One region of the Bacillus silvicola genome, then DNA from elsewhere that is predicted to be linked to it. Evidence: riboswitches for the same ligand, from Rfam matches in the RefSeq annotation. Region 1 holds a riboswitch; each other region holds the start of a gene.
What was found. Region 1 has a riboswitch for thiamine pyrophosphate ahead of thiM (hydroxyethylthiazole kinase). Riboswitches for the same ligand answer to the same signal wherever they lie in the genome.
Positions count from the first base shown of each region.

Region 2: linked by a shared signal. The riboswitch ahead of tenA (thiaminase II) and the one ahead of thiM (hydroxyethylthiazole kinase) in region 1 are both predicted to bind thiamine pyrophosphate.
Region 3: linked by a shared signal. The riboswitch ahead of thiC (phosphomethylpyrimidine synthase ThiC) and the one ahead of thiM (hydroxyethylthiazole kinase) in region 1 are both predicted to bind thiamine pyrophosphate.

Region 1 is NZ_JBNGVC010000013.1:742,917-752,799, reverse strand. Features, by position in the region: gene ACP6L7_RS25970 (endonuclease/exonuclease/phosphatase family protein) at 1-312, shown strand, start outside; gene ACP6L7_RS25965 (YhgE/Pip domain-containing protein) at 618-3,593, shown strand; gene topB (DNA topoisomerase III) at 3,635-5,824, opposite strand; TPP riboswitch at 6,129-6,238, shown strand; gene thiM (hydroxyethylthiazole kinase) at 6,311-7,120, shown strand; gene thiE (thiamine phosphate synthase) at 7,134-7,793, shown strand; gene ACP6L7_RS25945 (alpha/beta hydrolase) at 7,875-8,810, shown strand; gene ACP6L7_RS25940 (anaerobic C4-dicarboxylate transporter family protein) at 8,868-9,883, opposite strand, start outside.
Region 2 is NZ_JBNGVC010000013.1:398,851-408,733, reverse strand. Features, by position in the region: gene ACP6L7_RS24265 (DUF3965 domain-containing protein) at 1-1,060, shown strand, start outside; gene ACP6L7_RS24260 (hypothetical protein) at 1,301-1,633, opposite strand; gene ACP6L7_RS24255 (SH3 domain-containing protein) at 1,639-2,799, opposite strand; TPP riboswitch at 3,059-3,170, shown strand; TPP riboswitch at 3,231-3,333, shown strand; gene tenA (thiaminase II) at 3,419-4,114, shown strand; gene ACP6L7_RS24245 (ABC transporter ATP-binding protein) at 4,083-4,832, shown strand; gene ACP6L7_RS24240 (ABC transporter permease) at 4,832-5,584, shown strand; gene ACP6L7_RS24235 (ABC transporter substrate-binding protein) at 5,581-6,582, shown strand; gene tenI (thiazole tautomerase TenI) at 6,593-7,213, shown strand; gene thiO (glycine oxidase ThiO) at 7,206-8,315, shown strand; gene thiS (sulfur carrier protein ThiS) at 8,331-8,534, shown strand; gene thiG (thiazole synthase) at 8,537-9,307, shown strand; gene thiF (thiazole biosynthesis adenylyltransferase ThiF) at 9,300-9,883, shown strand, end outside.
Region 3 is NZ_JBNGVC010000013.1:1,495,719-1,505,601, reverse strand. Features, by position in the region: gene ACP6L7_RS29830 (arsenic transporter) at 1-139, shown strand, start outside; gene thiC (phosphomethylpyrimidine synthase ThiC) at 241-2,001, opposite strand; TPP riboswitch at 2,115-2,230, opposite strand; gene lldP (L-lactate permease) at 2,452-4,113, opposite strand; gene ACP6L7_RS29815 (magnetosome magnetite crystal formation protein family) at 4,411-4,728, shown strand; gene ACP6L7_RS29810 (metal-binding protein) at 4,860-5,351, opposite strand; gene ACP6L7_RS29805 (YkvA family protein) at 5,402-5,767, opposite strand; gene ACP6L7_RS29800 (LTA synthase family protein) at 6,312-8,240, shown strand; gene ACP6L7_RS29795 (D-amino-acid transaminase) at 8,705-9,589, shown strand; gene ACP6L7_RS29790 (C40 family peptidase) at 9,800-9,883, shown strand, end outside.

The DNA.
Region 1 (9,883 bases):
CGTGTAAATAGCAATGGACTTTCCTTCCTAATGGGTGATTTTAATAACAATGCTCGTTTGCAAGGAGAGGGTTATGAGTACATTATGCAAAAAGGCTTATACGACACATATGAACTAGCAATGGAGAAGGATGAAGGAACAACTGTCCAAGGTGAGATTGCTGGTTGGGATGAAAATAAACAAAACTTAAGAATCGACTTAATATTAAGTAATCAAAGTAAAATGGTTAGTTCTTCAAAAGTTATTTTTAATGGTACAAATCGAAATGTAATTTCAGATCATTTCGGTGTAGAGGTACAATTAGATATATAATAGAAGAAATCCTCACAGATAATAAAAAGCTGTGAGGATTTTTTTGATGAATACAAGTATTTCCAAGAGAAAATACTTGTATTTTTTATGACATTTCCTATATATTTGTTATTATTGAATGTAAAACTAATTTGGTCATTTTGTATGCATACTTTTTCTACTTCGTTATATAATGAAGTAGGTGAAATATTTAATGGAAAAATAGTGCGTTTTTGGTTAATCCACGATGTAGAAAGTGATATAATTGCAAAATGTATGTATCATTTTCTAAAGAAGGAAAAATATATAATTAGGTGATAACTTTTATGAAACAAATTTGGCGTATTTATAAGACAGATTTACGAAATGTAGCCAAACATTGGGCTGCAATTGTTATTGTTTTAGGGTTAATGATTTTACCATCGTTATATGCATGGTTTAACATTAAAGCTTCTTGGGATCCTTACGGAAATACGAAAGGAATCCAGATTGCAGTTTCTAACCAAGATGTTGGATCAAATTTAAGAGGGAAAGATATTAACATCGGAGAAGAAATTGTAGATTCACTTAAGAAGGACAAAAATTTCGGATGGAAGTTTGTTGATGAAAAGCAAGCAATTTATGGAGTAGAGCGTGGAGATTATTCCGCAAGTATTACTATTCCAAAAGATTTTTCTGAAAAGATTGCAACAGTCTTGAATGAAAATCCACAGAAACCAGAAATTGATTACTATGTAAATGAAAAGGTGAATGCCATTGCACCGAAGATTACAGCTAAAGGTGCATCGGGTCTTACAGAAGAGGTTAGTAAAAACTTTGTTAAAACAGCAAACGGTGAGATTTTTAAAATCTTCAATGACCTTGGAATCGATTTAGAAACTAACTTACCGAGTATTGAGAAGGTCAAGGATCTTGTCTTTAAGTTAGAAGCACAGTTCCCAGAAATGAATACACTTGTGGATAAGGCATTAGATGATGCAACTCGGGCAGAAGATGTTGTGAAAGTAGCGCAAAAAGAGTTACCAGTTGTAGAAAGTGTTATGAATGATGGGCAAGAAGCGTTAGGGAATTTAGATAAATTCTTTGCGAGAAATGATGAAACATTGAAACGTGCTCCAGGAACTATTAAGAATAATTTAATTGTAATGCAACAAGGTTTAGATAGTGCGGCAGCAATTACAGATTTCTTAAAAAATCCATCATTTGATTCTAATCTGACACTTCCAGATCCGGCTAAATTCCCAGTGTTGCCTAATATAACTATTCCGCACGTACCACAAATACCAGAAATTCCAGCGTTACCGCAAGTGAATGGTGAGGGGTATAAAAATATTGCTAAAAATATTGATCAAACTGTAAATAATGTTTTTAGTTCGATACGTGTCGGAACAACTTATGCACAAGGTGTTATAAACGGGTTACAAAATGGTAATTTTGATTCGGAAAAAGCGAAACAAGACCTTAATAAGGTTTCTGAGAATCTTCAAGGTCGTGCAGATAGTGTTTCATATTTAATTGATATCTTTACTAAATTTAAAGAATTTGCACCAACTGATTCTGGAAAAGACTTCTTCCAAAAACGAATAGATAAATTAACGAATCTTAAATCAGCTATAGAAAATGCAAATGGTGGCGTTAAAGATATTGCCAATATTATTGGTACTGGGCAAGAAGTGAAACAAGATGTAAGAGACGCTACTAATAAAAAGTTAGATGCAATAAATAACTTGGTAAATCAAGCAGAAGCAGATTATAATACGACATTTGTAGCAGATTTCGAAAAAGCAGTAAGCACAGCTGAGCAATTGAAAAACACAGCTGAAAATGTAAAAGAAGACGCTCAGCAGTTAAGAGGGAATTTAAATCAAGATATAAAAGCAGCAAATGATTTAGTAAACCAAACAAATGAAGCATTAGACAATGGTAGAGAAAAATATGATAAGGCTGTAAATGATTACAGCAGATTAAAAACGGAGCTTGAAAAAGCAAGAGAAGACTTAAGTAACAAAGGTGTTAATGGATTAGATTCTACAAAAGTAGCCTTAAATGATTTAAATGGACAGTTCAAAGCAGGATGGAATTTAGTTAATGATATGATTCCGGTTATGGAAAGTACAAATAAAGTTTTGGGCGATGTGAATAGTGATAAAAATCTTAATGGCACAATTGCTAAGTTAAATAAAGCAAAAGATGGTTTGCAAAAAGGAATGGATTTAACTGATAAAGGAATTGACGCTATTAATAAAGGTCAAAAACCAGCAGCAGATGTTATTGAAAGTATTAATCAAGTGTCTAAAAATGTTTCGGGCCAAATTGGTGACATTTTAGCTAAGTATGACTCAGAAATCACTCCAAATTTCAATGCAGCAATTGCTCGTACAAAAGAGATGTCTAAAAATACATCTCAAATTTTAGGCGAGGCAGATAAGAAGCTTCCAGATGTGAAAAAATTACTTGAAGACTCATCAAAAGGCTTAGTAGATGGTCAAAAGAAAATTGCAGATATTAAAGCTGAAATGCCAGCTACTGAGAAAAAGATTAAAGAATTAGCAAATAAAATTCGTGATTTTGAATCAGAAGAGGATATAAAAGACATCATACGCTTATTAAAGAATGATGTTGAAAAGCAAAGTGATTACTTCGCGAATCCAGTAAATTTAAAAGAGAATAAATTATTTGCAATGCCGAACTACGGTTCAGCAATGTCACCATTCTATACAGTGCTTGCATTATGGGTAGGCGCATTATTAATGGTTTCGTTATTAACGGTAGAAGTACATGAAGAGGGCGCAAATTATAAGAGCCATGAAGTTTACTTCGGACGTTTATTAACATTCTTAACGATAGGTCTTTCACAAGCGTTTATCGTATCAATGGGAGATATATTCTTACTCGGTACGTACGTAGTCGATAAGTTCTGGTTTGTGTTATTTAGTTTATTTATCGGTGGAGTCTTTGTTTGTATCGTATACTCACTCGTTTCTATTTTCGGAAACGTTGGGAAATCGATGGCGATTATTTTACTTGTACTACAAGTAGCAGGATCGGGTGGTACGTTCCCAATTCAAATGACACCACCATTCTTCCAAGCGATTTATCCGTTCTTACCATTCACATATGCAATTAGTGCAATTCGTGAAACAGTTGGCGGAATGCTTTGGGATATAGTAATAAGAGATTTACTTGTGTTAAGTGTTTTCGTAGTAGTTATGATTATTGCTGCGTTATTACTGAAAACACCAATTAACAAATCGAGTGAAAAGTTTGTTGAGAACGCAAAAGGAAGTAAAATTATTCATTAAAAATAAAAGGTTCCTACCGATAGTGGTAGGAACCTTTTTGTTTAATCAAATTTTAATTTCTTTAATGCTTCTGCGAATGGATTGTTTAATGGTTCTTCTTCTTTGTTCTGTTGTTTCATATATTTTTGGACGTCACGTTTATCAGCTTTGCTGCCGGATTCTTTTTTACGTCTCTCTTGGAATGTAGAAAGTTTCTCACGATAGCCACATTTACATGCGAAAATTTGGCCCGCTCCTTCACCACGTAGTTCTAGTTTCTTCTTACATTGCGGACAACGAGCGTTTGTTGTACGAGATACATTTTTACGATGACCACACTCACGGTCTTGGCAAACGAGCATTTTACCTTTTTTGCCGTTTACTTCTAACATCGGTTTACCGCAGTCTGGACAAGACTTCGTTGAAATGTTGTCATGTTTATATTTTTTATCACTCGATTTAATTTCAGCAACAATTTCTTTCGTATAGTTCTTCATTTCTGAAATGAATACTTCTTTCTTTAATTTTCCTTTAGCGATAGCTTCTAACTTTTGCTCCCATTCACCAGTTAGTGTAGGAGATTTCAGTTCTTCTGGCACTAAATCAAGTAACTGACGGCCTTTTGAAGTAATATGAATATCTTTACCACGTTTTTCAAGTAAGAACGAATTGAATAACTTGTCGATAATATCAGCACGCGTTGCTACAGTACCTAATCCACCAGTTGACTTTAACGTGTCAGCAAGTTGTTTGTTTTGCGTATCCATGTATTTTGTTGGGTTTTCCATCGCTGAAAGTAATGTTGCTTCATTAAAGCGTGCAGGTGCTTTCGTTTGACCTGATGTTTGGACAATTAGTTTTATGTTTAATGTATCGCCTTTTTCGATTCGAGGTAAGATTTGTTCTCTAACATCATCGATTGCATCATCATCTTCAAATCGATTTTCATAAACCTCTTTCCAACCAGCATGTAAAATCGTTTTTCCGCGTGCGATGAACGTTTCGTCACCAATTTTCGTGCGCAATGTTAGTTGTTCATATTCAAAGGCCGGGAATAAAACAGCTAAGAAACGTTTTACAACTAAGTCATAAATTTTACGTTCTTTATCTGTGAAAGCTGAGAAGTTTACATAGCTCTCTGTTGGAATAATTGCGTGATGATCACTTACTTTACTATCATCAACAAATGATTTATTAGATTTTACAGGTTTCTGCAATACTTTATGTGCTAAAGGACGGTATTCTCCAACTCCGCAAGCTTTCAGACGCTCTGGAAGTGTTCCGACAATATCAGATGAAATATAGCGTGAATCCGTACGAGGGTACGTTAAAACTTTATGCTGTTCATATAATTTTTGCATAATGTTTAATGTTTCTTTCGCAGAGTAACCAAATATTTTATTCGCATCACGTTGTAGCTCAGTTAAATCGTAAAGACCAGGAGCGAACGATTTCTTTTGTTTTTTATCAATGTCTACAACAGTAGCATTTTGCTTACTGATTTTATTCACAAGTGCATCGATTTTTTCTTTATTGAAGCTGCGACTATTTCCTTTTGTATCTTGCCAAGTTAGTTTTAATCTCTCAGCTGTTTGAGCTTCGATACCATAGTAAGTTTGAGCTTTGAAATGTTTGATTTCATCTTCACGGTTTGCAATCATGGCTACAGTAGGTGTTTGGACACGACCACAATTTAGTTGAGCATTAAAGCGAGTAGTTAATGCTCGAGTCGCATTAAGGCCGATATACCAGTCAGCCTCTGAACGTGCGACAGCAGAAGCGTATAGATTATCATATGCTTTTCCTGGTTTTAAATTTGCGAAGCCATCTTTAATTGCTTTATCGGTAACAGATGAAATCCATAGACGTTTAATTGGTTTCTGCATTTTAACTTTATCGATAATCCAGCGTGCGACCAACTCTCCCTCACGACCGGCGTCAGTAGCTATAATGATTTCATTTACATCTTTTCTAAGAAGCTGACTTTTTACAGCGTTAAACTGTTTCCCTGTTTGTTTAATAACGGTTAGTTTTAAACGCTCCGGTAGCATTGGTAAATCTTCTAAATTCCACTGTTTGTATTTTACATCATAGCTTTCTGGATCAGCTAATGTAACGAGATGACCTAAAGCCCAAGTAACAATATATTTACTACCTTCAAGATAGCCGTTCCCTTTTTTATCACATTTCAGTACACGTGCGATATCACGTGCAACAGAAGGTTTTTCAGCAATTACAATACTTTTTGCCATATTTAAAAACATCCTTTCAAATTTCCATACGTTAAATATAGCATACATCGTTGTTCTATTCAGTCTCGCGGAAGGTTTGAGTTATTTGTGATGAAATATACCGGGGAGAGTTTTACTTATGTAAATAAAAGATTTATATAAATGTCAGATTTTAAAGGGTATCCATTGACATTGTAAATGAATTTCATTTTTATTATATAAAGGTGAAAAATGGTTGAACCAGGAGAGTTAAGATCTCTATCATTCTTAAAAGGAAAGAACTTGTTATTTTATTAGAATAAGAGTAGACTCTGAAGTAGATGAATAAGTAACACATGGGAGTTTGTGGATGCAAACTGAGAGTATGACTAATCCGTCATTGACCATTTGAACCTGTTGGATAATGCCAGCGTAGGGAGAGTGTAAAAGCACATGTTCAGGCACTTTGCGTACGCGCAAAGTGCCTTTTTGTGTATCTCCCATCATTATAGTTAGGGGATGAGAAGGATGAATAGGAAAGAAATTAGTAAAGTAGTGGATTTGGTGAGAGAGTCTAATCCGCTCGTTCATAATATTACAAATGTTGTTGTAACAAATTTTACAGCTAACGGTTTGTTAGCGTTAGGGGCATCGCCTGTAATGGCGTATGCAAAAGAAGAGGTAGCAGAAATGGCTAGCATTGCTGGAGCTCTTGTATTAAATATGGGTACACTTCGTTCTGAAGAGGTAGAAGCGATGTTACTTGCTGGAAAATCGGCAAATACAAATGGTGTACCAGTATTATTTGATCCGGTTGGGGCAGGAGCAACATCGTATCGGACAGAAGTTGCGAGACATATTCCGGCTGAAATCGATTTAGCGATTATCCGCGGAAATGCAGCTGAAATAGCGAACGTTATTAATGAAAGATGGGAAATTAAAGGGGTAGACGCCGGTGCTGGAAATGGCAATGTTGTAAATATTGCAAAACAGGCAGCGGATGAATTAAATACAGTTGCGGTAATTACTGGAGAAGAAGACGTTGTTACAGATGGAGAGCGAACTATTCTTATTCGAAATGGTCATCCCATTTTAACGAAAGTTACGGGAACTGGTTGTTTACTAACTTCTGTAATAGGAGCATTTGTAGCAGTAGAAAAGGATTATGTAAATGCAGCAGTAGCGGCATTAACTTTTTATGGTGTAGCTGCGGAACTGGCAGCTGCTAAGACAGTGGAAAAGGGACCTGGTAGTTTCCAAATTGAATTTTTAAATCAGTTAGCGAATACAACTTCAGATGATATTGAGAAGTATGGGAAGATTGAGCTTATACAGTAAGGAGGGGAACTAGATGCCGCGTATTACAAAGGCTGAAATGTCTAGATTACTATCGGTATATTTTATTATGGGAAGTAACAATTGTACGAAGGAGCCACTACAAGTATTGAGAGATGCACTTGAAGGCGGTATAACAATTTTTCAATTTCGTGAAAAGGGGGAAGGCGCTTTAACGGGAGAGAAACGTATTTGTTTCGCAAAAGAACTACAGGCAATTTGTAAGGAGTATGGTGTACCATTCATCGTAAATGATGATGTGGAACTAGCTCTTGAGTTAGATGCAGATGGCGTGCATGTTGGACAAGATGATGAAGGAATTACTTCTGTTCGTGAAAAAATGGGAGATAAAATTGTTGGTGTATCTACCCATACAATTGAAGAAGCACGCTGGGCAATTGAAAACGGAGCTGATTATTTAGGTGTTGGCCCTATTTTCCCAACGAGTACGAAAAAAGATACGAAAGCTGTGCAAGGAACGAAAGGTTTAGCTCATTTTAGAGAACAAGGAATTACAATACCGATTGTTGGCATTGGTGGGATTACGATTGAAAATACCGCTTCGGTTATAGAAGCCGGTGCGGATGGTGTCTCTGTTATTTCTGCGATTAGTTTAGCGGAATCTGCGTATGAGAGTACGAAGAAGCTAATAGAGGAAGTAAGTAAGAGTTTGTAGAAAAAAGCTATGTAGTATTAAAACGCTACATAGCTTTTGTTTGTTTTTGATATTAAAAATTAGAAATAGGGAGGAGATTGTTTGAAACGGAATAGGTTTGTAGAGTTGCAAAATGAGTTGTTTCGTTTATTTGAAAAAGGGGAATTTGATGCCGTTTATAGATGCATAGATGAAACGAAAAGGGAGTTTCCTGAAAGAATGGATAAAACGAGTTTTTGGCAAGCTTGTGCATATTCAGTGGAAGGTAAGCATGAAGAGGCAATTGCTATTCTTAATGAAGCCATACAAAGGGGAATTTGGTGGAACCCATATACACTCATGCATGATGAAGATTTAAAAGGATTACAGGATAAAATAGATTTTAAGCCGATAGTCAAAAAGTGCGAAGAGATTTTGAAGGAGCATCAGATGATGAGTCAGTCAAAATTATTTACTTATGGAAATGAAAAAGCGCAGGCAGGTATATTTTCTTTACATTGGAGAGGATCAAACATAAATGATTTTGCACCATATTGGTGTGAAGAAGAAATACTACATGAGTATATGTTAGGTTTTTCTCAATCCTCACAAATATATGGAATGAATTCTTATAGCTGGGATAATCATGAGATAGCTATAAAAGATGTTATGAAAAATTTTAATGATTTTACAAATAAATATAACTTGGAAGATATCATCATCGCGGGAGCTTCTCAAGGGGGGAATATAGCAATAGAGTTAGCGTTAAAGAATATGTTAGCGACTCAAAAGTTTATTGCGGTTATACCTGCTATTCGAGATGTAGAGGCAATTGAAAGTATCGTTATATCGAATGATATAACGAATGTGAAAGGGTATATTGTCACGGGAGATAAAGATCAATTTTATGAAAACACACTTCAAGTAATGTCTATGTTCGAGAAATATAAGGTGAACTGTAAATTAATTGTGAGAGAAGGATTAGGTCATCTTTTCCCAGAGGACTTTACACAAATAGTAAAGAACATAATGGAAGAATGGACGGTTAAAAATATTTAAACAAACGTTTGATTAAAAAAGCACAAACCCTTTAAAATTTTAGGTTTGTGCTTTAATTTAAAACATAATGGAAATTAAGAGCATTCCAATTCCGATAGAAGTGAATGTTGCAATTAGGCCCGGAATCATAAAGCTATGATTTAATACATATTTACCGATGCCTGTTGTACCAGTACGATCAAAGTTAATTGCAGCAACGATTGTCCCGTAGTTTGGAATGAAGAAGTATCCATTTACTGCAGGGAACATTGCAATTAGTAAAGCTGGTGGAATACCAAGTGATAGTCCAAGTGGCATTAAAGCACGAACTGTCGCTGCTTGGCTATACAGTAAAATAGATAGAATGAATAATGTGATAGCAAATAGCCATGGTGCACTAGTCACTAAGTGCTGAATTGATCCTTGAATCATATTTAAGTTTCCGTTAAAGAAAGTATCTCCCATCCAAGCGATACCGAAAATAGCAACAACTGCTGTTGCCCCCGCTTTAAAGACGTTACCAGACACAATACTTTCTACATTTGGTTTACAGAAAATAATAATAAGAGCTGCAATAGTTAACATAACCATTTCAATTGTGTTTGGCATGGAAAGACGAGCTAACTTCCCGTCAACCATCCATCCCGGACGAAGTGCTTCAAATGAACCAAGAAGTACGACAAGGAAAGTTCCTACTAGGAACAGGATAACTGATAATTTAGCGCCTTTTGCACCCACAAATTCTTTTTTCTCTTCAAGCTTAGGAATCATTCCCTCTTTCAATCTCTTCAAGTATTCAGGGTCTTCATTTAATTCTTTTCCCATCTTACTAGCAACGAATGCAGCTACCATACAAGCGATAAAAGTAGAAGGGATACTGACTTTCAAAATATCTAATAAAGTGATTTTATAGTCGGCTAACATTGCTAAAAGTGCAACTGTTGCAGCCGATATTGGACTAGCTGTAATTGCCTGCTGTGAAGCGATAACGGCAATTGACATAGGTCGTTCAGGTCTAATTCCTGATTCACGAGATACTTCGGCGATAACAGGAAGTACAGAATAAGCGACATGACCTGTTCCTGCGCATAGTG
Region 2 (9,883 bases), 340 kb from region 1:
ACCTTGTCATCCAAAAGGTGAAGGGAAAGAGCGAACTATATTAGTATGGAAAGAAAAAGAGTTTTATAAAGAAGAAAATTTAGCGGCATTTATCGTATATGGAATGAATAAAGTAAAGGGTTTACCGCAGTTTCATAAAGATGAAATTCCAACTCTAGTACGTATTCTGCGTTTATGTCAAGAGATTGGTTGGTATGAAGAGGCAAATGATTTTATGATAAGCCAGGGACTAGATGAATTTGTCCAAACTTCATTGGAATATGAAACATGGGATCTTTTGACGCAAGCGGTTGCTTTAAACTATTTAATTATTAAATATCGTATTGGTGAATTAACAGATGGCGATGTAGAAATTTGGAATCGAGTTAAATTTAGTGAGAAATGTATAACAGATTGTAAACATCTATTATCTCATAAAGAAGTATTGGAATTTACATTTTTTTATATGTGTAAGCGAGCTAAAACACTATCAAAAGAACAATTAAATAGTGATATGATGAATCTAGCGATGTATTGTAATACTTTTGTGTATGATTTGTATACACATGACTTATTACGAAAGTATCGTAAGTGTACAGATTTTCTATCATATTATGGACCGAGTCAAGTAGTTTTAGCTTGTCAAAGAGCTGTGCTTTCTCAAATTTCAGATCGATTAGATCCATTAAAGACAACACATGTAGATGATTATTTATATGTGATGAAAGAAATGATGGAGCATATGACGATAGGGGTAATGGATCGATATGGTCATTTTATTGGAAAGTTGCTATCATATGTACCATTTTTTGAAATGATTCAAGTTCCACAGCATGCATATTATTGTGAAGAATTACTGTATATTTGTAAGGGTATTGAATACAAAGAAGAAACACTACGCAATTATATATTTATACAATTACATGATTGTTTACCATCATTCTTTAAACAATTTCTTAAAAATAAGCGTTATGCAACGATTCATGATATTCTTTTCTATTGGTGCGACGATGAACAAAGAATGAGCTTAGAGAAAAAATATAATCTTAGTTTTATTTATGAAAAATATGCTTGTGGATAAACCGTATTTTACATATTAAAAATTAATATAAATTAAAAAAGGATCTCAAGTTTATGTGAGATCCTTTTTTTTAGTAAAACAAGGAGAAAGTAACTAAGATAAGAAATAACATTCCATAAAGGAGAAATTGTGCAGTAGAACTTCCTTGTATACCAAAAAAAGTATTCATTTTTTCATATAAATTCAGTATATATTTCATTGGATTATCTTTGAAATATTGGTACACAGTGTCTCCTCTTTCTAAGCTTCTTGTTCATGTTTTTGGTTATGAGGAACATTAACGTATCTAGCTATGAATAATAAAACAGTCATAAAGAATACAGGAAGTACGGTAGATAAATAAAAACCATTATTAATTATATTTGTTATAAGAGCACTCAAAAGGAAAATTACATTATAAATATGGGCTATTTTTTGTTTTAGCCGCATTTGTAATGCTTCCATAATGATTTCTAAGGCAACAAAAGCAATAATAATAGATAAAAATACAGTGTTCGTATTATAAATGATTAAACAACAGATTAAACCAAAAAAGGACAGGTATTCAATAATGAGAGGTATATTGCGTGGCATAGAATTTACCTAACTAAATATGGCAGTGGGTTCACTGCATTTGTTTTTTCAAAATTCCATTCCCCATTATGTAATTCAAAATGGAGATGTTGCCCGTATGAATGACCTGTATTTCCCATATGACCGACTAATTGTCCAGCTTGCACTTGATCCCCAACTTGTACAGCACGATCCTTCATATGAGCATAAACTGTTGTATATAATTTTCCATTTATTTGATGGGCGACGAACACGACATTGCCGTAGCTAGCCGAATAATAAGATTTCACAACTTTACCTGTAGCAGCAGCTTGAATAGAGATGTTGCCTTGTGCTGCAATATCTATACCATAATGCATTTGTTCCCAGCGCATATCAAAAGTTGAGCTAATTCTTCCTTGAGTTGGAAATTTGAAAACAGCTGGAATTGATGAAGGTTGAGCTGTTTTAGTTTGTGATTGATTTTGATGTTGCACTACATAGTGTTTTGCTACATATCCGTATCCTGTGCCAAAACGAATTTTATACCAAGTACCTACCGTTTCTACTACTTGTACTTGTGTACCATTTTGTAATGAACCAAGTAGAGTGCTACTTGTACTAGCGTTGCTACGTACATTTAATTTTGGTGTTGCAACAGTATAAGAAGGAGAACCTTGTACAGTTACACCTTTTACTAGAGGTGTGGATCCATTAGATACAAATGTTTTTTGTACGTATCCAATTTGACCATTATGTAATATTTTGTACCAATCCCCTTGTTCACCTTGAATGGTAATGAATTGACCATTTGGTAATATATCTAGAATAGAAGACTCTGTATTAGGTTCAGAACGAACGTTTAATGCGTTTGCATTTACGATATATTGATTCTTTGATTGAACATTTTTTTTGAATAGAATTGCATCTTTTTTCATATAGCCTGTTTTGTTGTTAACAGATACTTTATACCAATCTTGAGTTGTCTCAAGAATAGTAACCGGGCTATTAAATCGAATATTATCAATTATTGCACTGTCTGCATTGTTATTTTGATGTAGTGCAACGTTGTCAATTTTTACATATCCAGTTTTTACTTTAGATGGTTGCTTAGCAGCCGCTGTTTGTATACCGGATTCTCCCATAGAAGGAAGTAAAGAAACAATTGCTATAGTAGTTGCTGTTAAAGCTGTAGCTTTCATATTCATGTAATAAAGACCTCCTCTAGTTGTATAGTTGTATTTTTATTATAGTATAAAGATATAATATATTGGTCGTATTCACATAAATGTAATATGAAATCAATAAAAATAATGTTAGAAGAGAGGTTCGTATATAAATATTGTATATATCATTTGCGGGGGCGCATTTATATTTGTTCAACATGTTAAGATTTAATTCGCAATTAAGAAAATTAAAACAGTTGATGATGTCTTATTACGGTGTTATACTGACAGTGATAATTTTATAGTTTGCTAGGAGAGCTGGTGTTGCCAGCTGAGAGTGGGCCGTAAGCCTTTGATCCTTTTCATTACCTGATCTAGATTATGCTAGCGTAGGGAAGCAATTCGGACACTAACAATGAGTCCCCGTTTCTTTGCGTATAGAAACGGGGCTTTTTTATTTGAAAAATTCATATTGAAACCACTAGGGGTGCTTGATGTGCTGAGAGAGGAATAATCCTTAACCCTTACAGACCTGATCTAGGTAATACTAGCGAAGGGAAGTGGAACAACGAATAAATGTATAATTTTATTTGCTGTAACCACTTCTTATATATAGAAGTGGTTTTTTATTTAGGTACATATATTGAAAGGGGAAATAGAAATGAAATTTTGCGATAGATTATTAGAAACTGTGCAACCTGTTTGGGAGAAAAGTCATAATCATCCGTTTGTAGTAGGTATGGGGGATGGCACGTTAGAAAAAGATAAATTTCAGTATTATATTATTCAAGACTATTTATATTTGTTAGATTATGCAAAGTTATATGCGATTGGTGTTGTAAAAGCAACGAATCCACAAGTTATGGCAAAGTTTGCAGAGCAAATAGATGGTATTTTAAATGGTGAAATGACGATCCATAAACAATATGCAAAAAGACTTGGTATTTCTGTACAAGAGATGGAATCTGCGAAACCATCTGCTAAAAATTTAGCTTATACAAATTATATGATGTCTGTATCTCAAAATGGCACACTTGCGGAATTAATAGCAGCACTTCTACCATGTATGTGGAGTTATTGGGAGATTGGAAAGCGTTTAAATGATATTCCTGGAGCAAGAGATCATGAGTTTTTTGGTGAGTGGATTCAAGGATATAGCTCTGAAGAATACGGCGACCTTTGTATTTGGTTAATAGACTTATTAAATGAAATGGCGGTTGGAAAGTCTGAGAAAGAACTAGACCGATTAGAGGAGATTTTCTTATATTCCAGTCGATTTGAATATTTATTCTGGGATATGTCCTATCGTAAGGAGATGTGGGGATTTGAGGAGCAAGAACATACTACAGTTTCATAATGTTTCTTTTCATTATGATGAGAAACCAATCATCAATGAATTAAATGCTTCTATACAAGATAAAGAGTTTGTAAGTATTATCGGACCGAGTGGATGTGGGAAAAGTACTTTATTTCGCCTTATTACAGGATTAGAAGAGGCAAGTACTGGACAGATAGAGCTGATAGAAACAAAGAGTCATCCTGTAGGGTATATGCCTCAAAAAGATATGCTCTTACCGTGGAGGACGATTATTGAGAATGCTGCTCTGCCGCTAGAGTGTCAAGGTGTGCAGAAGAAAGAAGCACAAGTAAAAGCGAAAGAACTGTTACATAAATTTGGGTTACAAGGATACGAGGCGAAATATCCGAAAGATTTATCTGGTGGTATGAGACAACGTGTATCTTTTATCCGAACTTTATTAACGGGCGGGGAGATATTATTGTTAGATGAACCGTTTAGCGCATTGGACGCTTTAACGAAGGCATCTTTGCAAGAATGGTTGTTTGAACAATGGAAAGAGTGGGAAAAAACAATTTTATTTATCACTCATGATGTTGAAGAAGCGTTGTTTCTTTCTAATCGAATTTTGGTTGTAGAAAATCAACCGATAGCAACTTTAACTGAGCGAATTGTGCCGCTTGAGCGTAACCGAACACGAAAGGATTTATATAAGCCTGAAGTATTGGCGCTTAAAGATGAGCTCCTTAGTATGTTACAAAGGCAGGTACTTGTATGATGAACCGTTTGAAAGAATTAGTTCCTGCTCTTACACTTTCTAGTATTTTACTCGTTATGTGGGAAGTAGGGGCAAGAATTGTAGATGAGATGTACATTTTACCGCCACCATCTGCAATTGTAATGAAGATATGGAAACTAAAAGACATATTATTTACGGTTCATTTACCGGCAACGTTATACGTCGTTTTAATAGGTGTTGCTATTTCTATCGTATTAGGTGTGGGGCTAGCAATGTTAATGAATGCGAGTACGTGGATGGAAAGAGCATTTTACCCATTATTAGTAGCTTCGCAAACCATCCCGATTACAGCACTTGCGCCCCTATTTGTTTTATGGTTTGGATATACGATCTGGAGTAAGGTTGTTGTCACAGTTTTAATTACGTTTTTCCCAATTGCGGTCAATACGTATGATGGACTGCGTAGTACGAAGAAAGAGTGGGAGGAGCTCTTAGTTACGTATGGTGCAACGAAAAAAGATATTTTTCTAAAGCTAAAGTTGCCATCTGCTCTTCCTTACTTTTTCTCAGCGTTAAAAATTGCAGTTCCGCTTAGTGTGATCGGGGCGGCAATTGGAGAATGGCTCGGTGCACAAGCTGGGCTTGGATATTTCAGTAAAAGAATGATGACGCAGTTAGACGGAGCTGGTGTATTTGCACCCATTGTATTGTTATCATTATTAGCTATTTTCTTCGTCATACTTATTTCCATATTAGAAAAGAAATTTATTAGTTGGAGGAAACATTCATGAAATTATTAAAACGCATCTTTGTGTTTACATTATTAGTTGCAATGATTGCAGGATGTTCGAGTAATTCAGCATCAGATAAGAATAAAACAGAAAAAGAAATAACAGTAATGCTTGATTGGTACCCGAATGCGGTACATAGCTTTATTTATACGGCAATTGAAAAAGGATACTTTAAAGAAGAAGGAGTAAAGGTGAATATTAAATTCCCTTCTAATCCGACTGATCCATTAACGTTAGCTGCTGCAGGGAAAGTGACAGTTGGTCTGTATTATCAGCCAGATGTTGTCATGGCCAGAGCAAATGAACAAATTCCAGTAAAATCAATTGGAGCTGTCGTACGTTCGCCGTTAAATCATGTTGTATCGCTGAAATCAGCAGGTATTAAGTCACCTAAAGACTTAGAAGGAAAAACAGTTGGATATTCTGGAACCCCTTTAAGTGAAGCATATTTAAAAACGATGGTAAAAGAAGATGGTGGTAATCCAGATACAGTAAAAGTAGTCGATGTTGGATTTGATTTAGTACCAGCGTTAATTACGAAAAAAGTAGATGCTGTAACAGGAGCATACATTAACCATGAAGTACCTGTTATGCGTCATGAGGGCCATGAACCAGCATACTTTAATCCAGCTGATTACGGAGTACCGAACTATCATGAGCTTGTGTTTGTAACGGGTGATAAAACGTTGAAAAAAGATAAAGAAGCATTGCAAGCCTTTTTACGTGGGGCACAAAAAGGGTATGACTTTATGAAGAAAAACCCTGATGAAGCATTAAATATTTTATTAGATCATCAAGAAAAAGAAAACTTCCCGCTTGTACCAGAAGTTGAAAAAGAAAGTATGAAAATTTTATTAGAGAAGATGGAAACGAAAGATGAGCCATTCTTATCGGATTCAAAAGAGTCATGGGAGAAACAAAACAAATGGTTGAAAGACAAAGGAATGACGAAAGAAATCGTTCCAGCCGATGAATTATTTGAAAACATTTTAAAGTAGGCGAATGAATATGAAAAATGAGCTCCATGTAATCTCAAATGGCCATATGCCATTCGAAGAGTTAGTGAATGTAGCGATGCAAATTGAGAGTGAGATTGATTATTTGCATATTCGTGAGCGTGAGAAAAGTACGAAGGAATTGTATGAAGGTGTGGAAAGTCTTTTGGGGAAAGGCTTTCCGGCATCGAAGATAGTGATAAATGATCGAATTGATATTGCTATTCTATTAAATATTCCGCGTGTTCAGCTAGGATATCGAAGCGCAGATGTAAGGTTAGTAAAAGAAAAGTTTTCTTATTTGCATGTTGGCTATTCAGTACATTCTCTAGATGAAGCGATAGTGGCATTTAAAAATGGAGCGGATTCCCTCGTTTACGGTCATGTATTTCCAACGGCTTGTAAAAAGGATGTGCCAGCAAGAGGATTAGAAGAAATTGCTCATATGGCAAGGTGTTTATCCATACCAATAACTGCAATTGGTGGAATCACTCCTGAAAATACAGGTGATGTTCTTGCAAATGGTGTAAGTGGCATTGCTGTTATGTCTGGGATTATAAGCAGTAGTAATCCGTATAGCAAGGCGAAATCTTATAAGGAATCAATAAGAAAGTGGGCGGGAAAACATGTGTAAGAAGTATGATGTAGCGATTATTGGCGGAGGTGTAATTGGTAGCTCAGTTGCACACTTTCTAGCAGAAAGAGGGCATAAAGTAGCGATTGTAGAGAAGCAAAGAATCGCATCTGAAGCTTCGAAAGCAGCTGCTGGTTTGCTCGGTGTTCAGGCAGAGTGGGATGAATATGACCCGCTATTTGAACTTGCTAGGGAAAGCCGTGCTATATTTCCACAACTTGCAGAAGTTTTACGTGAAAAGACAGGCATCGACATTGGGTATGAAGAAAAAGGCATTTATCGTATTGCCCAAAATGAAGATGAGAAGGAAAGAATTCTTCGTATTATGGATTGGCAACAGAAAACAGGTGAAAATTCCTACTTTTTAACGGGGGACCATTTACGGGAAAAAGAGCCGTTTCTATCTGAGTCAATTATAGGAGCGGTATATTATCCGAAAGATGGTCACGTTATTGCGCCAGAGCTTACGAAAGCACTCGCGCATTCCGCGGCATTTTCTGGAGCTGACATATATGAACAGACAGAAGTGTTTGATATTCAAATTGAAAACAATACAGTGGCTGGAATTGTTACGAGTGAAGGTGTAATAACATGTGAAAAAGTCGTTATCGCTGGAGGCTCATGGAGTACGAAATTACTACATTATTTCCATAGTGATTGGGGTACATATCCTGTTAAGGGCGAGGTTGTTGCAGTAAGAAGCAAGAAGCCTCTCTTGAAAGCTCCTATTTTCCAAGAAAGATTTTATATCGCGCCGAAACGTGGTGGACGTTATGTAATAGGGGCAACGATGCATCCTCATACGTTCAATAAAACTGTGCAACCCGCAAGTATTACTTCTATATTAGAGCGTGCTTATACAATATTACCGGCTTTAAAAGAAGCAGAGTGGGAAAGCACCTGGGCAGGATTAAGACCACAATCGAATCACGAAGCTCCTTATATGGGAGAGCATGAAGAAATAAAAGGTTTATATGCTTGTACTGGGCATTATCGAAACGGTATTTTATTAAGTCCTGTTTCTGGTCAGTATATGGCTGATTTAATAGAAGGAAAGCAGGAGAATCACTTGCTAGATTCATTGCTTTCTAAATCGGTTTAGAAAGGGGATGGAAGTTTGAATTTAAAAATTAATGGTAAGCAAATTGAAGTGCCGGTGAGTGTGAAAACAGTAGCTGAGCTACTTACATATTTAGAATTAGATAACAGAATTATTGTAGTAGAGCGTAATAAAGATATTTTACAAAAGGATGATCATAAAGATACATCTGTTTTTGATGGAGACCAAATTGAGATTGTAACTTTCGTAGGAGGCGGTTGATTATGTTAAACATTGGACCATTTTCATTTCATTCTAGACTTTTATTAGGAACAGGAAAATTCCCTGATTTTGATGTACAGCAAAAGGCAATTGATGTATCTGAGGCTGAGGTTTTAACGTTTGCAGTACGTCGTATGGATATATTCGATGCAAAGCAGCCTAATTTATTAGAGAAACTTGATGTGAAAAAGTATAAGTTATTACCGAATACAGCTGGAGCAAAAAATGCTGAAGAAGCTGTTCGTATTGCAAAATTAGCAAAAGCCTCAGGGCTTTGCGACATGATCAAAGTAGAAGTTATTGGTGATGATAGAACGTTATTACCTGATCCAGTAGAAACGTTAAAGGCATCTGAAATGTTACTAGAAGAAGGATTTATCGTTCTACCATACACATCTGATGATGTTGTATTAGCTCGTAAATTACAAGAACTTGGTGTACACGCGATTATGCCAGGAGCATCACCAATCGGTTCAGGGCTTGGTATTGTAAATCCGTTAAATTTAAGCTTTATTATTGAACAAGCGACAGTACCAGTTATCGTTGATGCTGGTATTGGTAGTCCAGCTGATGCGGCATTTGCAATGGAATTAGGAGCGGATGGCGTGTTATTAAATACAGCTGTGTCAGGAGCAAACGATCCTATTAAAATGGCACAGGCAATGAAATTAAGTATTGAAGCAGGACGTTTAGGCTTTGAAGCGGGGCGTATTGCACGTAAACGTTGTGCAACTGCAAGTAGTCCTTTAGAAGGAATGAGCGTAGTTGAATAATCGATATTCTCGCCAAGAATTATTTTCTCCAATTGGAGAAGAAGGGCAACGAAAAATAAGAGAAAAGCATGTACTCATTATCGGCGCCGGTGCATTAGGTAGTGCAAATGCAGAGATGTTTGTAAGAGCTGGTGTAGGCACAGTAACAATTGTGGACCGGGATTATGTCGATTGGAGTAATTTACAAAGGCAGCAATTGTATGCAGAGAGCGATGTAGAGAATAATCTTCCGAAGGCTGTAGCGGCAAAAAAACGTCTAGAAGAGGTTAATAGCGAAGTAAGAGTAGAAGCTCTCGTTCAGGATGTAACGGCTGAAGAGTTAGAAGAACTCGTTACAAATGTTGATGTAATTATCGATGCGACTGACAATTTCGAAACGCGTTTCATTGTGAATGATATATCGCAAAAATATTCTATTCCATGGGTTTACGGGGCATGTGTAGGGAGTTATGGCCTTTCTTACACAATTCTTCCAGATAAAACGCCATGTTTATCTTGTTTATTACAATCGATTCCGCTTGGCGGAGCGACATGTGATACAGCGGGTATTATATCACCTGCTGTATCTCTTGTCGT
Region 3 (9,883 bases), 750 kb from region 1:
GATGTATATCCTGAAACAAAACAAAATTAAAGTAAAATGGAAAGACTATTTAAGTGTATCCCTTATCGTTATTCCTCTCACAACAGTCGTCACATTATTCCTCTTATACTACTGGGTACACCTCTTCTTCGCCTTATAAACGACAGAAGCCCGCTTTGCTACCGTCTTAGCAAAGCGGGCTTCTTCTATATTTAAGTTAGGTACTACAGTGTGATCAATCAAGTAAAGAGGTGTAACGTGTTATTGGTATAAATGACTACCAGTGTCCTTAAATTCTTTCGCTTTCGCTTTCATCCCTTTTTCAATTGCTTCTGTCGTTTCTAAATCATTTTCTTTCGCATATTCACGAATATCATGTGAAATTCTCATACTACAAAACTTCGGTCCACACATTGAACAGAAATGAGCCGTTTTCGCGCCTTCTGCTGGCAATGTTTCATCGTGATATTCCATCGCACGTTCAGGATCTAAAGATAAATTAAATTGATCGCGCCAACGGAATTCAAAACGAGCTTTTGAAAGTGCATCATCACGCTGATGAGCCGTTTTGTGCCCTTTCGCAAGATCAGCCGCATGTGCTGCAATTTTGTACGTAATAACACCCTCGCGGACATCATCCTTATTCGGCAATCCTAAATGTTCTTTCGGCGTTACATAACAAAGCATCGCCGTTCCAAACCAACCAATCATCGCAGCTCCAATTGCTGATGTAATATGGTCATAACCTGGTGCGATATCTGTCGTTAACGGCCCAAGTGTATAGAACGGCGCGCCCTGACAAATATCAAGTTCTTTCTCCATATTCTCTTTAATTAAATGCATCGGCACATGCCCAGGTCCTTCAATCATCACTTGCACATCATGTTTCCAAGCAATTTTCGTCAATTCACCAAGCGTTTCAAGCTCAGAGAATTGTGCTTCGTCATTTGCATCTGCAATCGAACCTGGACGTAATCCATCTCCAAGAGAGAACGAAACATCGTACTGCTTCATAATTTCACAAATCTCTTCAAAATGAGTATATAGGAAGTTTTCTTTATGATGGAATAAACACCACTGCGCCATAATCGAACCACCACGCGAAACAATACCTGTCGTACGCTTTGCAGTAATCGGAATGTAACGAAGTAATACGCCAGCGTGAATCGTAAAGTAATCAACGCCTTGCTCCGCCTGCTCAATTAACGTATCACGATACACTTCCCACGTTAAATCTTCTGCAATTCCATTTACTTTTTCAAGCGCTTGATAAATCGGCACTGTGCCAACTGGTACAGGTGCATTACGAATAATCCACTCACGCGTCGTATGAATGTTTTTACCTGTAGATAAATCCATAATCGTATCTGCCCCCCAGCGCGTTGCCCATGTCATCTTCTCTACTTCTTCTGCAATAGAAGACGATACAGCAGAGTTTCCGATATTTGCATTGACCTTCACGTGGAAGTTACGTCCGATAATCATCGGTTCTGCTTCTGGATGGTTAATATTCGCTGGTAAAATAGCGCGACCTTCCGCGATTTCCTTACGAACAAACTCAGGCTCTACTCCTTCACGAATCGCGACATATTCCATCTCAGACGTAATGATGCCATTACGCGCATAGTGCATTTGCGTAACATTTGCACCTTGCTTCGCTTTAAGCGGTTTGCGATCCATTTGCGGGAAAACAGGTGTATGTTTCGAAGCCACCTTTACACCGTCATCCTCCGGTTTCACTTCGCGCCCTTCGTATGCTTCTACATCACTACGCTCCAGTATCCAAGAGTGGCGTGGCGCCTGCAACCCCTTTTCCAGCTCCACTTTATACGCAGGATCTGTATAAGGACCGCTCGTATCATACACACGAATCGGCGGATTCGGAACGCCGTTTGTATCGCTTTGTTCAATCTCACGCATCGGCACTTTCATACCTTCGCGTGGTCCATCCACATATACTTTCTTACTTCCTGGTAAACTCGATTTCAATTCAATTTGCTCAACTGAAACAGATTGTTTCATAACTTATGTTGCCCCCCTGTACGTGACAAGGACGAGATATGGCCAGCGTATGCCAAAATAAAAAGAGCCAGGTCCATAAAAAAATAAGGACCTGGCTCATAAAAGACATCATTATGTAAAGCCGTTAACTTCCCTACGCTGGTACGAGCCAGATCAGGTCCAAAGGGTTAAGAAGATCACGCGCTTCTCTCTCAGCCTACGCATACGTTAGGCACCCCTAGTTTATCACTGATTTAATTTTCAATACTTTCCCATCATACACGATAATCTGAAAAATGCAAAGTTTATTTCTTTTGTTGTTTATCCCGCATTAACGGGCCGTAAGACCCCACCTCAAAATTCAGCGGAAGCAAAGAAGTTAGGTGGGGATCAACTGCCCGTAAAAGCCCGATTGGTTCAACTAATAATCAGTGGGGGATGAACAAAACCCCCACTGATTAAAGTTTCACTTTATGGAATCATCCACGTTAAATAATATGCTTGAACATACGTCATAATACCAACAATAATTACGAAGAACAAACTATGCTTCACTGTAAAGCGGAATAAATCTGATTCTTTTCCAGCAAGTCCAACTGCCGCACAAGCAATTGCAATCGATTGCGGAGAAATCATTTTTCCTGTTACACCGCCCGTTGTATTTGCTGCAACGAGAAGTACTTCAGATACACCGACTTGCTGCGCTGTAATCGCTTGTAAATTCGAGAACAGTGCATTCGCTGACGTATCAGACCCTGTTAAGAATACCCCAATCCAACCTAAGAATGGTGAGAAGAACGGGAATAGTCCGCCAGTTCCAGCAAGTGCTAACGCTAATGTAGAAGATAGACCAGAATAGTTTGCGATAAATGCGAATCCTAATACGAATCCGATAGATAGAATTGGCATCTTCAGTTCGTTTAACGTTTCTTTAAATGTTACTACTGCATCTTTTGCACTCATTTTCAAAATAAAGATAGAAATGATACAAGCAATTAAAATTGCTGTTCCCGTCGCTGATAAAATATCTAATTTCAAGATTGCTCCATACGGCGTTGGTTTATTTACAATTGGCTCTGCTTTCATTACTAAATTGTGCAAGCCCGGAACTTCAAACTTAAACACAAGACTTTCTAAAGCACCGCCCGGAGCAAATAACGCTTTAAAGAAACTTTGGCTCCAAATGACTACCATCACAGTCAAAATAATGAACGGAGACCATGCTTTTACGACTTTTCCTACTGTTAGTTTCGGCATAGATGTCACCGTCGTCGCCGCAGCTACTTCACTATTCGCTTCTTTAGATTGATAAATTTCTTTCGGCTGCCAAACTTTTAAGAATAGAGATAAACTCACTAAACTTACAAGTGCTGACGTAATATCAGGAAGTTCTGGTCCTAAAAATGTCGCTGTAATAAACTGTGTAATTGCAAATGAACTACCCGCTACAAATAGAGCAGGCCATGTTTGTCTTACCCCTTTAAATCCATCCATTAAAAATACGATAAAGAACGGAACAAATAATGATAAGAACGGTAATTGATGTCCAGCCATTTGCCCGATTTTATGCGGATCAATACCAGTTACTTGTCCAGCTACTGTAATCGGAATTCCCATCGCTCCGAATGCTACTGGTGCAGTATTTGCGATTAAACAAAGACCAGCCGCATATAAAGGATTTAAGCCAAGACCTGCAAGAAGTGCTGCCGTAATCGCTACTGGTGCACCAAATCCTGCTGCCCCTTCTAAAAATGCTCCAAATGAAAAACCGATTAAAATAACAAGTAAACGATGGTCATTCGTAATTGATAATACAGATGCACGAATAACATCAAATTGACCTGTTTTCACGGAAATTTTATATAAAAATACTGACATAATAATAATCCACGCAATTGGCCATAATCCGTATAAGAAACCGTATCCCGTCGCTGCCATTGCCATTGTGAATGGCATTTTATATGCAAATAAAGCCACCAAAATTGTAAGTACAACTGTAATAAATCCTGCCACATACCCCTTCATGCGGAAAACTGCTAAAGCTAAGAAAAAAAAGATAATCGGAATAAGTGCGACCGCTGCAGAAATCCAAATGTTCCCGAACGGATCATAAACTTGTGTCCATGTGTTCATTGTTCTCTCCCCCTCAATAATCCCCTTTTAAATAAACATAACCCCATCAATAGACTATCAGGTCATCATACCTTTAAGTCTAAAAATAAAAAACGTTTGAGAAAACGTTTTCATCTATTTCCATTTATACTTTATCACATCATTTTCCATTAAAAAAGATTTTTTTGAAAATTATATTATTTAATGCGAAAATCTTACAAAATCGTCACGTTCTTGTAATGTTCATCGATAGTAAGCTTGCAAAAATTATTGCATAATAATAGTATAACAACGGACATTATTTATGAGGTGATATATATGAACGGAAACAAAATACTAGCTGCTTTATCATACTTTAGTGTACTATTTGCCCCTATCTTATTCCCAATTATCGTGTGGATTGTGGGCGATGCTGAAACAAAACCACATGCAAAACGTGCGCTATGGACACACATTATCCCAAGTATCGCTACATTCATTGGCTTAACTATTTTAGGAATTATGGGCATCGGATCTGATCAGGCAGATGTAACACTTGGAATTGGCGCAATGATTGTCTTATGTATTTGCGGAATCATTAGCTTATACTACTTCATTTGGAACATCGTAAAAGGTATTAAAGTACTGAAAGCTTAACTTTAAACAAACGTTTGATTAAAAAGAAACTGTCGCATGGTGGTAAATGAAATTTTATCGGCGATGCGACAAGCATAACCTACCTATTAATAAGAAGAAACCGTCCCAAAATACCTTTTGGGACGGTTTCTTTATCTTCTTCGTTTCTTCTTTTTTCTCATCATTTTCTTTCGGCGTGTGTTCACTTTATCCGCTATAATGTGGAGCGTACTCGCCACTACAATGCCCATTACGAACGTTACAATTTCAACCTCATGTTTCTTCGCAATTTCTATTAAATTTCCATCGAATGCGATTACATTTAATAGGAATAAAAACGGAGAAAACACGATTAACATGTATGCAATACGAATAATATCACCAATTATAATCGTATGTGTGAAGAAGGAACGATGGGGCATTACGCTCCTATATGGATACCAAAAAATGCGGAGGAATCCCCATTTATTATACGCATTACTATACGTATCTAAATCCGGTGTTAAAAATGAAGTACCTACTAAAAAGCCAATTGCAAAAGTTAATAAAAAATCAAAATTTGTTAATCCATACGAAAAGAGCATAAACAAAACAACTGGAAGAGATATTAAGTTTATTTTCGTATGCGTTTTTCCTGATGGCATAATGCACTTCCTCGCTTACGTTCGCCCTGTCACCATATGACAGTTCTCACCTATTGATCTAATTTTTGATCGATAAATGATGTGTCTATCTCCGAATCAAACCATTCTGCCAACTTCACTCGTGCCTTATCTTTCACATCTTCATTTACGTATAACGATACTTGTAATAGTGCGGCCGTTAACGCACCTAAATCATCCGTATAACCAATTCCCGCAATGAAATCTGGGATTGCATCAATCGGTGCAATAAAATAAGCAAGTGCTCCAATTACAATAATTTTCACTCGTTTTGGAACATCCGGTCTTTGCAAAACGTAAAACAACAATAAACTCACATAAATTACAGACTGACCAGCTTGCTTTGCAACATGTTTTATTTTCTTCCAAAACGCCTCCACTGAAAATTTTTGTTTCATTTAAAAGCCTCCCTATTTTCAAAAGAAATAAGCTACTTTATGTTATCAGTAAAAGTTCATCAAAATTACACAAAATTTATCAATAAATTTCATTGTAACAAACAAACCTAAAAAGAACAAGTGTTCGTTTATTTTCTCGTATTTCCCTTCATATAATAGTTTTCTAGAAAGCCAATTTAAGCTTTGCATTTCATATTTCTCAACCTTAAAATTTTCGATTCCACCTAACATTCTTTTCTATATTTATTATATTTTCTAGTTGACGAGCATATAAACGAATGTTAAAGTTTTCTCTGGTAGTGACAAATAACATACAAAAAATGTAAAATGTTATAGTGTTTCTCAGAAATGAATTTTGTTGTATAATACAGAAATGACGTTATGCTTATGAGCAGCACAAGAAACCAAAAAGGGTATGCATAGTTAAAGTCGTATATGGGTGAATATAGAAACTCTAATTATGGCCAAGAAAACTATGTATTTTTTATTTTAACATTTTTCGCTCCAAAATCGACCAAGCCTGATAGAGAAAGGGTGGAAATGAATGAAAGAAACCATGAAATCACAATTTCAAAATGTGCGTTTCACTTTATTCGTAGCTTTGGCCGTATGGCTAAAAACCTACATTATTACACGCACTAGCTTCGATTTAAAACTTGAATCTTTTATGCAAGAATTCATTTTATTCATTAGTCCATTAGCAGCATCATTACTGTTTGTGGGTCTTGCATTATTTGCAAAAGGGAAAAAACGTAACTATATAGCACTAGGAATCAACTTTATCTTAACGTTTATCCTTGTTGGTAACGTAATGTTCTACGGATTCTACAATGACTTCGTTACTTTACCAGTACTAGGACAAACATCTAATTTCGGAAGTTTAGGTTCTAGTGTGAAAGAATTATTTAACTTCAAAATCATCCTTGCATTTGCGGATATTATCGTATTCTTCGTTCTATTGAAGAAGAAGAAAAATTTTGCACCGACAGAGCGTGTAGCACGTCCGATGCGTTCCCTATACTTCGTGTCAACAATTGCTATTTTCTTCGTAAACCTAGGATTTGCAGAAGCTGAGCGTCCAGAACTATTAACACGTTCATTCGATCGCGTTATGCTTGTTAAAAACTTAGGATTATATGTACACCAAGCATACGATCTTGGCTTACAAGCAAAATCAAGTTCACAAAAAGCGTTTGCTGATAGTAGTAAATTGCAAGAAGCAGAAAACTATGTGAAAACAACACAAAGTAAACCAGATCCAAATATGTTTGGTACTGCAAAAGGGAAAAACGTAATTGTTGTCTCTCTTGAATCATTACAAACATTCTTAATTGGTGCGCAAGTTAACGGACAAGAAGTTACACCATTCTTAAACCAATTTGCGAAAGAAAGTTATTACTTCGATAACTTCTACCATCAAACTGGTCAAGGTAAAACATCTGATGCTGAATTCTTAGTAGATACTTCATTATATCCACTAGACCGTGGTGCTGTATTCTTCACACACGGTAACAACGAATATACAGCAACTCCAGAGATTTTGCGTCAGCAAGGGTATCACACATCAGTATTCCACGCAAACAACGCAACATTCTGGAACCGTAACATTATGTATCCGGCACTTGGTTATGATCGTTACTACAACGAACTTGACTACAAGATTACGCCAGAAACAAAACTAAACTGGGGACTAAAAGATATCGAATACTTTGATCAGTCTGTCGATATGTTAAAAGAAGTGAAGCAACCGTTCTATACTCGCTTCCTTACTTTAACAAACCATTACCCATTCACTTATGATGACAGTACGAAATTAATCGATGAATACAATTCTGGTGATGGCGTATTTGACCGTTACATGGTAACTGCTCGCTATTTAGACGAAGCAATGAAACACTTTATTGAGCGTCTAAAAGCTGAAGGCATCTACGACAACTCTGTGATCGTATTCTACGGTGATCACTATGGTATTTCTGAAAACCATAACCGTGCAATGGCACAGTTCTTAGGAAAAGAAGAAATCACTACATTTGACCATATGAACTTACAAAAAACACCGATGTTTATTCACGTTCCAGGTCAAAAAGAAGGTAAAACAATTTCAAAACCAACTGGTGAAATTGACATTAAACCAACAATTCTAAACTTACTTGGTGTAGATTCTACGAATCAAATTCAATTCGGTCATGATGTATTCTCACCTGATAATAAAGGATTCGTTGTTCTTCGTGACGGTAGCTTCGTTACAGATAAGTACATGTACACGAACAGTACATTCTACGACCGTAACACTGGCGAAGTTGTACAATTGCCGAAAGAAGAATCTCAACCACTTATTGATCGTGCCCAAAATGAATTGAACATGTCTGACAAAATCATTGAAGGTGACTTACTTCGCTTCTCTGAAAGTAACAAGATCAAAACTGGTGAAGTAAAGACAGCTATTAAAGAAGAAAAGAAGAGCGCTGAGTAATCTCAGCCTCTTTTTTTATTTTCTACTATCCTTCCTCTCCTATTCATTAACTTTAAAATTACATAACCTTCACCGAATATTTACACTACATTAATGAAGTATCTTTATAATAAAATATGCAAACGAGGTTTCACATATTTCTTATCTCTCATCTGTGATAAGATCCCTTAGAGAAATATGTGCACCATTTGTTTTCAACTTTCTTATAATTGTCTTACTAAAACTTTTAATAAGACGATGTCCCTACGAAAGATAGCTACCCTCCTTGTGCAGCATTCAATACGAATGTTGCTTTTTTTATTTCAAAAAGCAGGATTCTTATTTCTCATTTTCGAATTTGTATATACAAAATGCTATAAATCACCACTACTTCTCTATAATTTTCAAATACATATACGTCATATGAAGAGAATTGCTCACATAAAAATAACTAGAGTGCTTTTTATTCATGTACTAACGAAAGGATGGGACGAAAATTGGCATACGAAAAATTTGTACTATGGAATGATGCAGTTATTGATACAACAAAACATAGCGCGTACATAGAACTTGAAGAAAGAGGCTTGCAGTTTGGAGATGGTGTCTATGAGGTTATTCGCCTATATAAAGGGAACTTTCACTTATTAGATCCGCATATCACAAGGTTATATCGCTCCATGGAAGAAATAGAATTATCACTTCCTTTCTCAAAAGCAGAGCTTATTATCCTACTTTACAAACTAATTGAAAGTAATAATTTCCACGAAGATGGTACTATTTATTTGCAAGTATCTCGTGGTGTACAAGCTCGTACCCATGCATTCTCATATGACATCCCTCCGACAATCTATGCCTATATTACAAAGAAGGAAAGACCAGCTTTATGGATTGAATATGGTGTACGTGCTATATCAGAACCAGATACGCGCTGGCTACGCTGTGATATCAAATCTTTAAATTTATTACCCAATGTATTAGCTGCTACAAAAGCTGAACGCAAAGGTTGTAAAGAAGCTCTTTTCGTACGAAACGGTACTGTAACTGAGGGGAGCTGTTCTAATTTCTTTCTCATAAAAAATGGAACTCTTTACACACATCCAGCCAATCACCTTATTTTAAATGGCATTATTCGTCAATATGTCCTTTCCTTAGCGAAAACCCTTCGTATTCCTGTACAAGAAGAACTGTTCAGCATTCGCGATGTGTATCAAGCAGATGAATGCTTCTTTACGGGAACGACTATTGAAATTTTACCGATGACCCACCTTGATGGAACTGCAATTCAAGATGGTCAAGTTGGCCCTATCACAAAAATGCTACAAAAATCCTTTTCTCAAAGCTTGTTACAATCCAACATGTCATCTTCTTAAACACGAATAATTTCTATTCTCTCCACATCCAACATATGTATTTAAATAAAAATCAAGGTGTAGATTTATACCTTGATTTTTTCTTGTAATCTTTTTGTCATATTCAGATTCCCGCATAAGTCTTGACAGTAATCGACATGCTCTTTAGAATTTTTAACAGTTGGTAAATATTTCTTCACTACATTACAGACAGAAAGGAATCGACAAATTATGAAAAAATACCTTGCCGGTCTTGCGGCAGTGTCTGTAGCAGGAGGAGCAGCACCTACACTTGATAGCGTTCAAGCTGCCCCA